DNA from 2 places in the Exiguobacterium sp. AB2 genome. Region 2 is predicted to be linked to the other one. Evidence: predicted binding sites of a transcription regulator. Region 2 holds the regulator's gene; the other holds the start of a gene.

Region 1 (5,258 bases), on a different contig from region 2:
CGAGTGTTTTGAAATCGAGGCTCGGTTGAAACAATCGCTTCCGATTCCCGTCTTCCATGACGACCAACACGGCACGGCCATCGTCGTCTTGGCCGGTCTCGTCAACGCGCTACGCCTTGTTGATAAGACGATGCCGGAACTCCGCGTCGTCATGAACGGGGCCGGTGCAGCCGGCATCGCCATCGCCAAATTATTGAAGCGTTTCGGTGTCGAAGACCTCGTCATCTGCGACACGAAAGGCGCGATTTACGAAGGTCGCGTCGAAGGGATGAACCCGTTCAAAGACCAAATCGCCAACGCGACGAACCGGAAGCAACACGAAGGATCGCTCGCCGACGTGCTCGAAGGGGCCGACGTCTTTATCGGCGTCTCGGCGGCCGGGGCTGTCACGGAAGACATGGTCCGTTCGATGGCCGTCGACCCGATCATCTTCGCCCTAGCGAACCCGATTCCAGAGATTATGCCGGACCTCGCGACAAACGCAGGCGCCCGCGTCGTCGCGACCGGCCGTTCGGACTTCGCCAACCAAGTGAACAACGTCCTCGCCTTCCCAGGCATTTTCCGCGGCGCGCTTGACGTTCGCGCGACCGAAATCAATGAGGAAATGAAGGAAGCCGCCGTCCATGCGATTGCCGACCTAGTGACCGAGGAAGATTTGACGAACGGGGTCGTCATCCCGAGTCCGTTCGATGAACGCGTCGCACCGGCCGTAGCCGTCGCGGTCGCTACCGCGGCCGTCGAGACCGGCGTCGCCAAACGCCCGCTCGATGAGGAAGCCATCCGGCTGCACGTGAGTCAAAAGCATTTATAATCCAAAAACTGCGCAGACCGTGTTGGTCTACGCAGTTTTTTAAATCGTTCCTTGTAAGATCCCTTCCGCCCATTCGACTTCTTCCGTCGTCGGTGGTTTGATTCCTTTGAGCGGATAGTCGAGACCGAGCGCCTCCCATTTATAGACGCCCATCTCATGGTACGGTAAGATTTCGACTTTCTCGACGTGATCGAGTTTTTGAATGAACGCTGCCGTGCGGCGGAGTGCGCCTTCATCGAGTGTCCATTCCGGGACGAGGACGTGGCGAATCCACATGTTCGTTCCGCGCTCGGATAAGTGTTCGGCGAGCGCGAGCGTGTTGACGTTGCTCCGTCCGGTCAGTTTCTTACACATGTCATCGTCGATATGTTTAATATCAAGCAAGACGAGATCGGTATGGTCCAAAATCGCGTCCAAGTTAGGGGGACGGAGTGCACCTGACGTGTCGAGTGTCGTATGGAGCCCGTGTTTCTTCGCCTCACGCAACAGCGCCTCTAAAAACTCTGGCTGCGCGAGCGGGTCGCCCCCAGAAATCGTGATGCCGCCTTTTGACGCTTCCATGAACGGACGATAGCTGAGCGCTTCTTGAATGACGTCCTCCGCCGAACGATGGTTATTCTTTTTGAAATCCCACGTATCAGCGTTATGGCAATAGAGGCAACGCAGCGCACAACCTTGTAAAAAGACGATAAAACGAATTCCCGGGCCGTCAACGGTTCCAAACGATTCGACCGAGTGTACATATCCCATTGTCATCGAAATGACCTCCTAACGAATGAGCGGCCCTCGAGTGAAGGCCGCCAAGCCTTTGTTTACAGTGAACCGTGGAACGTCCGGTTGATGACGTCGATCTGTTGCTCGCGTGTCAACTTGATGAAGTTGACCGCGTAACCTGAGACACGGATCGTGAGCTGTGGATATTCTTCCGGATGCTCCATCGCATCGAGCAACGTCTCACGGTTGAAGACGTTGACGTTCAAGTGATGGCCTTTATGTGCCCCGCCCATATAACCGTCAAGGAGTGCCGCCAAGTTGAGTTCACGTGCCACTTCTTCTTTACCGAGCGCTTTCGGGACGATCGAGAACGTGTAGGAGATACCGTCTTGCGCGTGTTCGAACGGGAGTTTCGCGACTGATGAGAGCGACGCGGCTGCCCCTTTCGTATCCCGGCCGTGCATCGGGTTCGCACCTGGTGCGAACGGTTCGCCGGCGCGACGTCCGTCTGGTGTGTTCCCTGTCTTCTTGCCGTAGACGACGTTTGATGTGATCGTCAAGACCGACTGCGTATGGAGCGCATCACGGTACGTTTTATGCTTGCGTACTTTTTCCATGAACGATTCAACGAGTTCGACGGCGATCGCATCGACACGGTCGTCGTTGTTGCCGAATTTAGGGAAGTCGCCTTCTGTCTCGAAGTCGACGGCGATGCCTTGTTCGTTTCGGACCGGTTTCACGGTCGCATATTTGATGGCTGACAGGCTGTCGGCTGTGACCGAGAGGCCGGCGATGCCGCATGCCATCGTCCGTAAAATCTCAGGGTCGTGGAGCGCCATCTCGATACGTTCGTACGCGTATTTGTCGTGCATGAAATGGATGACGTTGAGCGTGTTGACATATAGTTCAGCGAGCCAATCGAGCGTCCGGTCGAAGTCAGCGTACACTTTTTCGTACGTGAGGACGTCTTCCGTGTTCATCTCCCAAGCCGGTGCGATCTGGTCGCCGCTCTTCTCATCGCGTCCCCCGTTCATGCTATAGAGGAGTGCTTTCGCCATGTTGGCGCGAGCGCCGAAGAACTGCATCTGTTTCCCGATTTTCATCGGCGACACACAGCAGGCGATCCCATAATCGTCACCGAACGTCGGAAGCATGAGATCATCGTTTTCATATTGGATAGCCGACGTCTCAATCGACATCTTCGCGCAGTATTGCTTGAACCCTTCTGGCAATCTCGTTGACCAGAGCACCGTCAAGTTCGGCTCAGGAGCCGGGCCGAGGTTTGAGAGCGAATGGAGGAAGCGGAACGAGCTCTTCGTCACGTTCGAGCGACCGTCTTCACTCATGCCACCGATTGACTCGGTCACCCATGTCGGGTCACCGGAGAACAGTTCGTTATAGTCTGGTGTCCGTAAAAACTTGACGATTCGAAGCTTCATAATGAAGTGATCAACGATTTCTTGGACATCCGACTCCGTCAAACGACCAGCTTCGATGTCACGCTCTGCATAGACGTCGAGGAACGTCGAAACGCGTCCGAGTGACATGGCGGCCCCGTTTTGTTCTTTGACGGCTGCGAGATAAGCAAGGTACACCCATTGATACGCCTCTTGTGTATTTTCCGCCGGACGGCCGAGGTCAAACCCGTACGCCGTACCGAGCTGTTTCAATTCTTGGAGCGCCCGGAGCTGTTCCGACATTTCTTCGCGTGTCCGAATATCGGCTTCAGACAAGAAGCCACCACGCTTCGCCAAATCTTTCTTCCGTTCAGCCATCAAGAAGTCGACACCATAAAGAGCGACGCGACGATAGTCTCCGATAATGCGTCCGCGTCCGTATGCATCAGGAAGACCCGTAATGATCCCCGATTTCCGCGCCGCACGCATTTCAGGCGTGTACGCATCGAAGACACCTTGGTTGTGCGTCTTCCGAATGTCCGAATAAATTTTGGTGATCTGCGGATCCGGCTCGAATCCGTACGATTCGAGTGCCGCATCGACCATCCGAATCCCGCCGTTCGGGTGGATTGAGCGTTTGAACGGCTCATCCGTCTGAACGCCGACGACTTTCTCTAACGCTTTGTCTAAGTATCCTGGTCCGTGCGAGATGATGGTCGATGGCGTATGTTGATCAACATCCCAAACCCCGCCACGTTCTCGCTCTTGTTTCGTCAATTCCATCACATGTGCCCAAAGACGATCCGTCGCCTCTGTCGGGCCCGCCAAGAAACGGTCGTCTCCCGTATACTCGTGCCGGTTCAATCGAATAAACTCCCCGACGTTCACTTCCGTCGTCCATTGACCAGGAACAAATCCTGACCACGCTGATTTGATTTCGGTTGCCATGGTTGGTCACTCCTCATAGGTTGAGATAACTGCCTGCTTTCTATAATATGAGTGTACGTGAAAAAGTGAACAAGATGTATTACGAACTTGTGAATGTTGTAACAATCTAATGAACGTTGATACATCTCACTATTTGTAAGCGCTTCACTATCTGTTATACTAGTCCATCACTCAAATTTGAAACAGATGAGGCGCATGGTTGCGTGACTTCAGCGTCATCTGTACTCCTCTTAGTTTTCTGTGACGAAGTATACAGATTTAAGCGTGATATCCCTCACACTTCAGGGATAGAACTTGAATTTTTGACGCATTTCAGACACAATGAAGGCAGAACATTGTAGAAGAGGAAGGGGTTCTTCCCATGACGTATGAACCATTGACACCTGAGCACGACTTGAAAGTCGGTGACCGAATTTCACTTAAAGTCGATTCAGCCGGAGAATCGCGTGACGGATTCATTACAGAATTTGAAGATGCAGGATTTTGGATTCGCTTCGATGATGACATCGAAAACGAAGATTTCATCGATTATCGAGACAGCTTACTCGTCGCGCTCGTCTCACGACCGATTGATGTCGTCGCGACGCATCCCGAGTTAAAACCGTATGAGCAGTTGGTGACGGAGTTACAGTACCGCGTCTACCAAGGGTTCACGCTCGAAGGCATCGAACGGACAGCCGACGGAATCGATGTGCACATTTCGCTCATCGAAGACGGCCAAACGTATACCCAGACACTGCGCTCGTCATTTGACGGCGACACCGAACATGTTCGTTATATTTGAGACAGGGAGCGCTTATGCTTCCTTTGTTTTTGCCCAACGATAAGGAGAACTGATATGAACTTTACAAAACCATTTATTAACGAAGCCTGGGAGCGCCTCGGCTTCACTGAACCAATGCCGGTCCAAGCAGAAGCGTTCCCGCTCTTGCTTGACGGCAAAGACGTGACCATCGAGGCGCCGACCGGCACCGGGAAGACGCTCGCCTATTTGTTACCGGCAATCGAGAAAATCGACCCGACGAACGAACGCATCCAAGTCGTCATCGTCGCCCCGACACGAGAACTCGTCATGCAGATTCAAAACGTCGCCCAACGCTTCACAGAGAAAGGTGATGTCCGCATCGCCTCGTTCATCGGTGGTGTTGAACTGAAACGCCAAATCGATCGTCTGAAGAAAAAGCCGCATTTGATCGTCGGGACACCGGGACGTCTCGTCGAATTGATTGAAAAGAAGAAATTAAAATTGCATGAGACGCATACGGTCATTCTCGATGAAGCGGATCAAATCATCGACAGCGGGTTGACCGAGACCGCGGAGCGGATCATCAAGCATACGGCAGCAAATCGCCAAATCGCGCTCGTGTCAGCGACGTTGACGGATTCGT
Region 2 (5,258 bases):
GACGCGAGGCGACTGAGGAAGAGGCGGCGCAGTTCGAATCGCTCATCGCCGAGTTCGATGAGCAACAGCTGTTCGCTCAAGTCATCTCGACCCATGAGGCACGCTACGTGACGAACCGGGAAGAAGAGATGACATTTTACAAAGTGTTCGTCCGTGACGTCGACACGAACGAATACGTCTTCTTCATCACCGAAGACGGCACGAAACTCGACTTCCACACACGTGGCTTCTTGCCACTGCGTTATTTTTAAATGACTTTGAACAGAGGAGCGTCGTCCCGGTAGGGATGACGCTCCTCTGTTTTCATCTTTCATCGCCCTTCAGCCGTCCTGTCCGGCACGCCGCCCTCTATGATTTGTTAATCCCGGCCGATGACTTCAAGGACCATCGTAAGAAACGGTTCGGTATCGAGGCGAAGAACAGCCAATTGAGGAACTCACAAGGTCTGGCCCGCAACAAGACGCAGACCTGAAAGGCACGGCGTTACAAAGCGTGATGGTCATCGTCGCGGTCAACCTAAAGCGAATCATCATCCTTTGGAAAGAGAACACAGATGAAAGGCAAGGAAAAAGGCGATCGGCCCAACACAAGTCGGGCCAATCGCCTTTTTCGCGTTCTCACGCTCATATAGAGCGGAGGTTTTTCAGTGCCTTACCTTGGAGCTGAACTTTTTTATGTTCTTCGAGTCGTTCCATAAATGTGGTTGTGAATGAGACACACGACTCGCGTTTCGCTTCGGTGTTCGGGTCAAACTCAATCTTTAGAGGGGGAGCGGCAATCATCCCGTTCGCAGATCGAAGCGCGTTTTCAATCGTATCGACGGCAGCACAATATTTCGGGTAGTCGGTATCACCAGAACCAAACGCTGCACAAGGTAGAGCGTCTAAGTCCGCGTCATACAAATCGTCTACAAAACCTTCCGCCTCATACGGTACATCACCGTCACCCCATGTGTAGGCGCCGAGTAGGACGCCATCGTACTCCAATAGTGCATCGACGGAAAGGGACTCCAAATCGTCAGACAGCACGACCGTATGTCCTGCTGTGGTCAATGTATGTTGCAACAAGTGGGCGATGTCTTCTGTGTTCCCGGACATACTCACGTATGCAATCAAAATCGTCATGATTATCACCTCAAGACCACCTTAAATGAAAATGATTCTCATTGTCAATGATTGAATAAAAAAACACCACGTCCGATTTCATGAGGACATGGTGTCTGAGGATTTAGGGCGACGATACTTCTCGCGATGCCACGTATTGATTCGGCTGACCGTGAAGACGAGGAGCGCGAGCACCCACATGAACAGTGTCGTTTGATAGAAGTGGAACCAGACCGACCCGGGTGCATAAAAGCTATGCACCGTCACGTCGACCGGCCAGACGACGAGGCGGATGAAGAGCGTGCTCATGAGCAATCCACTCAGGAGACTGATGAAGATGCCGCTCCACGTCTGGATGATGAAGCCGATGACGACGGGCAAGAAGTAAAACACGATTGTCGGGACGATCGTCGATTCTCCACGGATGAGCTCGGACACGAATTCAGTCCCGGTCGGCACGATGAAGGCGAGACCGGTCAAAAACGCATGCAACCAGTCGATCCGCAGCGCACGGGACCGCATCATGAATGGAGCTCCTCCCATTCCGCATACAGTGCCGTGATTGACTCTTTCGTCGCGTCGGACTCGCTCGATAGCTCCTGTGCCCGCGCGAAGTCGTTGAAGACGTCCGGCTCGCAAAGGAGCTGTTCAATCTCTTCGAGGCGTGCCTCGTGCTGTTCAATCGTGAGCTCGATCTCTTCGATGCGCTGTTTCATTCGACGCTCCTCACGTTGTTGTTCCTTGTCGGCCCGTTGCTTTTTGACGACGACTTGTTTCGTCTCAACGCGTGCGAGCCGGGCCAGTTCTTCGAGTTCTTCTTTCTTCTCGACGTAGTACGAGTAATCACCGAGGTACTCGTCAATCCCGTTCGGCGTGATCTCGAGGACCCGCGTGGCGAGCCGGTCGATGAAGTACCGATCGTGCGAGACGAACAGGATGGTGCCGGGATAGTCGAGGAGCGCGTTCTCGAGAATCATCTTCGAGTCGAGGTCCAAGTGGTTCGTCGGCTCATCCAAGATGAGCAAGTTCGGCTGCTCGAGCTTCAGCTTTGCGAGCGTCAAGCGGGCCCGTTCACCGCCTGACAGTTCGTGGACACGTTTCATGACGTCGTCCCCACTGAAGAGGAACTGGCCGAGCAGGCTCCGTACGTCTTGCTCGCGCATGAGCGGCCAGTCGTTCCAAATCTCGTCGATGACGCGGTTCTTATCAGACAGATTCTGTTGCTCCTGGTCGTAGTAGCCGATCTCGACGCCGGTCCCGTAACGGATGTCGCCGGTGAGCGCCGGCTGTTGTTTCGTCAACACTTTCAAAAGCGTCGACTTGCCGACCCCGTTCGGGCCGACGAGGGCGACCGATTCGCCGCGCTGCAGCTGGAAGCGCAGGTTTTGAGCGATCGGTTCCTCATAGCCGATGGCGAGGTCGCTTCCGCTCAACACATCATTCCCGCTCTGGCGTTTGATCGTGAACGAGAGGACGGCGCTGCGTTCGTCGCCGTCCGGTGCATCCATCCGGTCGACCTTCTCGAGTCGCTTCCGGACGCTCTGGGCACGCTTCGTCGTCGTCGCCCGGGCGATGTTACGTTGGATGAAGTCTTGCATCTTGGCGATTTCTTCTTGTTGCGACTCGAACTGCTTCTTCTCTTGCTCATAGAGGGCCGCTTTCTGTTCGAGATACTTCGTATAGTTGCCGACGAAGCGGCGGCTCCGATGACGCGACAGTTCATAGACGACCGAGACGACCCGGTCGAGGAAGTAGCGGTCGTGGGAGACGATGAGGACGGCCCCTTTATAGCCGCTCAAGTACTTCTCGAGCCACGCGAGCGTCTCGATGTCCAAGTGGTTCGTCGGCTCGTCCAAGATGAGGAGGTCCGGGCTCTGGAGGAGCATCTTCGCCAAGGCGAGACGCGTTCGTTGCCCACCCGAAAGCGTGTCTATTTGACGCTCGAAGTCGTCCGGATAGAACCGCATCCCGTGGAGCACCGAGCGAATCGTCGCTTCATATTGATAGCCGCCCCGATCCTTGAACGTATGTTGTTCCTCGTCATACGCGGCGAGGAGCCGTTCATAGGCGTCCGCATCGTTCAAGATGCGTTCACTGCCCATGTCTTGCTCCATCCGTCGGAGCGTTTGTTCTTGCTCGATTAAATCGGTGAAGACGGTGAGCATTTCGTTCCAGATCGTCTCGCTCGATTCTAGCCCGGAGTCTTGGGCGAGGTAGCCGATCGTGACGTCTTTTGGCTTCATGATGTCGCCTGAGTCGTAGTTATATTCCCCGGCGATGACTTTGAGGAGCGTCGACTTGCCGGCACCGTTCCGGCCGACGAGGGCGACACGTTCACCTTCTTGAATCTCGAGTTTGACGTTCTCTAAAATCGGCTCGACGCCGAATGATTTTGATAAGTTGTTGACTTGCAATAGGATCAAGTGAAAAAACCCCTTTCTCTGTATTTAGTATACTGTATTTTTTAGTCTTTTCAGGTATATTCATTGAGTGGTCATGTGAATTCGTTTACAATCAAGGTGTATGAAATCAGATTCGTGTGTAACGTGTCGTAAAAAGGAGGCTCTTTCCGTTGAGTCAAAACGAACCAAAGATTCCGCAAGCGACAGCCAAACGGTTGCCACTATATTATCGGTTTATCCAAAGCCTGCATTCATCAGGCAAACAACGTGTCTCTTCTGCCGAACTGAGTGAGGCGGTCAAGGTCGATTCGGCGACGATTCGCCGCGACTTTTCGTACTTCGGTGCGCTCGGTAAAAAGGGATATGGCTATAACGTACAGTATCTGTTAGACTTTTTCCGAAAGACATTGAACCAGGACGAAATCACGAACGTCGCCTTGGTCGGGGTCGGTCATCTCGGGACAGCTTTCGTCAACTATAACTTCCTTAAAAACAATAACACACATATCGTCGTCGGGTTCGATGCAGACGAGACAAAAGTCGGCACGACGATGTCCGGTGTCCCGATTCATCACGTCGATGAGATGGAACAGATCATGAAGCAAAACAAAATCGATGTCGCCATCCTCACGGTCCCGTCCGCCTATGCGCAGCCGGTCGCCGATGACTTGGTCCGCTTTGGCATCAAAGGGATTTTGAACTTCACGCCGGCTCGACTTACGGTGCCGGACACGGTCCGCGTCCATCATATCGACTTGTCGATCGAACTCCAGTCGCTCATTTACTTTATGCAACACTATCCATCCGCTGAGGGGGTCCATCAATAATGGAATTTCTACAATCATCACTCGTCGTCGGTATCCCAGGTGGCGTCAGTATTTTTATCATCGCCATCATCGCGCTCATTCTCTTCGGGCCGAAGAAATTGCCAGAGTTCGGTCGGGCCGCGGGACAGACGCTCCGTGAGTTCAAAAATGCCACGAACGGCATGATGAAAGAGCACGACGAGAACGACAAGAAAGAAATCGAGAAGAAAGAGCAATAAGCCATGAACCATCAACCTGATCAAGAACGGGCACTGTCCGATCACTTGACAGAGCTGCGGAGACGACTGATGCTGTCGGCATTTGTCGTCTTTGCCTTATTCCTTATCGCTTTGCCGAGTGTCAAATACGTGCTCGCCTATCTGCAGGCGGACCTCGTCGAACGAGGGCTCGAACTGAACGCCTTTGGGGTCGCGGATCCGCTTATGATTTATTTGAATATGGCGTTCATTATCGGGATCGTGGCGTCCGGTCCGTTTCTACTGTATCAACTGTGGGCGTTCGTCGCACCTGGTCTGCATCCGAACGAGCGGAAAGCGACGCTCGCTTACATTCCAATCATTTCGGTTTTATTCCTCGTCGGTTTGGCGTTCGCCTACTATTGGCTGTTCCCGCTCGTCCTCGATATCTCGACGGACCTCGGGCAAGACCTTGGTCTGACCCAAATCATCGGGGCGTCGAACTACTTCACGTTCCTGCTGCAGTTGACGATTCCATTCGGACTATTGTTCCAGTTGCCGGTCGTGACGATGTTCTTGACGCGCATCGGTGTCGTGACGCCGTATTTCTTATCTAAAATTCGGAAGTACGCCTACTTCGCCTTGTTCGTCATCGCGGCCTTCATCACACCGCCGGATTTGACGTCGCACCTCATGGTGTCGCTGCCGCTTTTCTTCTTGTATGAGATCAGTTTGTCGATCTCACGCGTG

Evidence for each region. The regulator Rex, encoded in region 2, represses fermentation and respiration genes when NADH is low (regulators of the CRP and FNR family bind a similar motif). The targets are predictions, from matches to a motif close to TTGTGAAATATTTCACAA.
Region 1: pflB (formate C-acetyltransferase) is a predicted target of Rex. The motif match lies at 3,958-3,975, and genes of this name have one in related genera.

Annotation. Positions count from the first base shown of each region.
Region 1 is NZ_JNAA01000005.1:23,585-28,842, forward strand. Features, by position in the region: gene DI14_RS00620 (NADP-dependent malic enzyme) at 1-811, shown strand, start outside; gene pflA (pyruvate formate-lyase-activating protein) at 851-1,567, opposite strand; gene pflB (formate C-acetyltransferase) at 1,624-3,870, opposite strand; gene DI14_RS00635 (hypothetical protein) at 4,232-4,654, shown strand; partial or broken gene DI14_RS00640 (DEAD/DEAH box helicase) at 4,709-5,258, shown strand, end outside.
Region 2 is NZ_JNAA01000079.1:2,252-7,509, reverse strand. Features, by position in the region: gene DI14_RS10645 (hypothetical protein) at 1-251, shown strand, start outside; gene DI14_RS10635 (flavodoxin domain-containing protein) at 624-1,124, opposite strand; gene DI14_RS10630 (hypothetical protein) at 1,203-1,628, opposite strand; gene DI14_RS10625 (ABC-F family ATP-binding cassette domain-containing protein) at 1,625-3,526, opposite strand; gene DI14_RS10620 (redox-sensing transcriptional repressor Rex) at 3,676-4,332, shown strand; gene tatA (twin-arginine translocase TatA/TatE family subunit) at 4,332-4,550, shown strand; gene tatC (twin-arginine translocase subunit TatC) at 4,554-5,258, shown strand, end outside.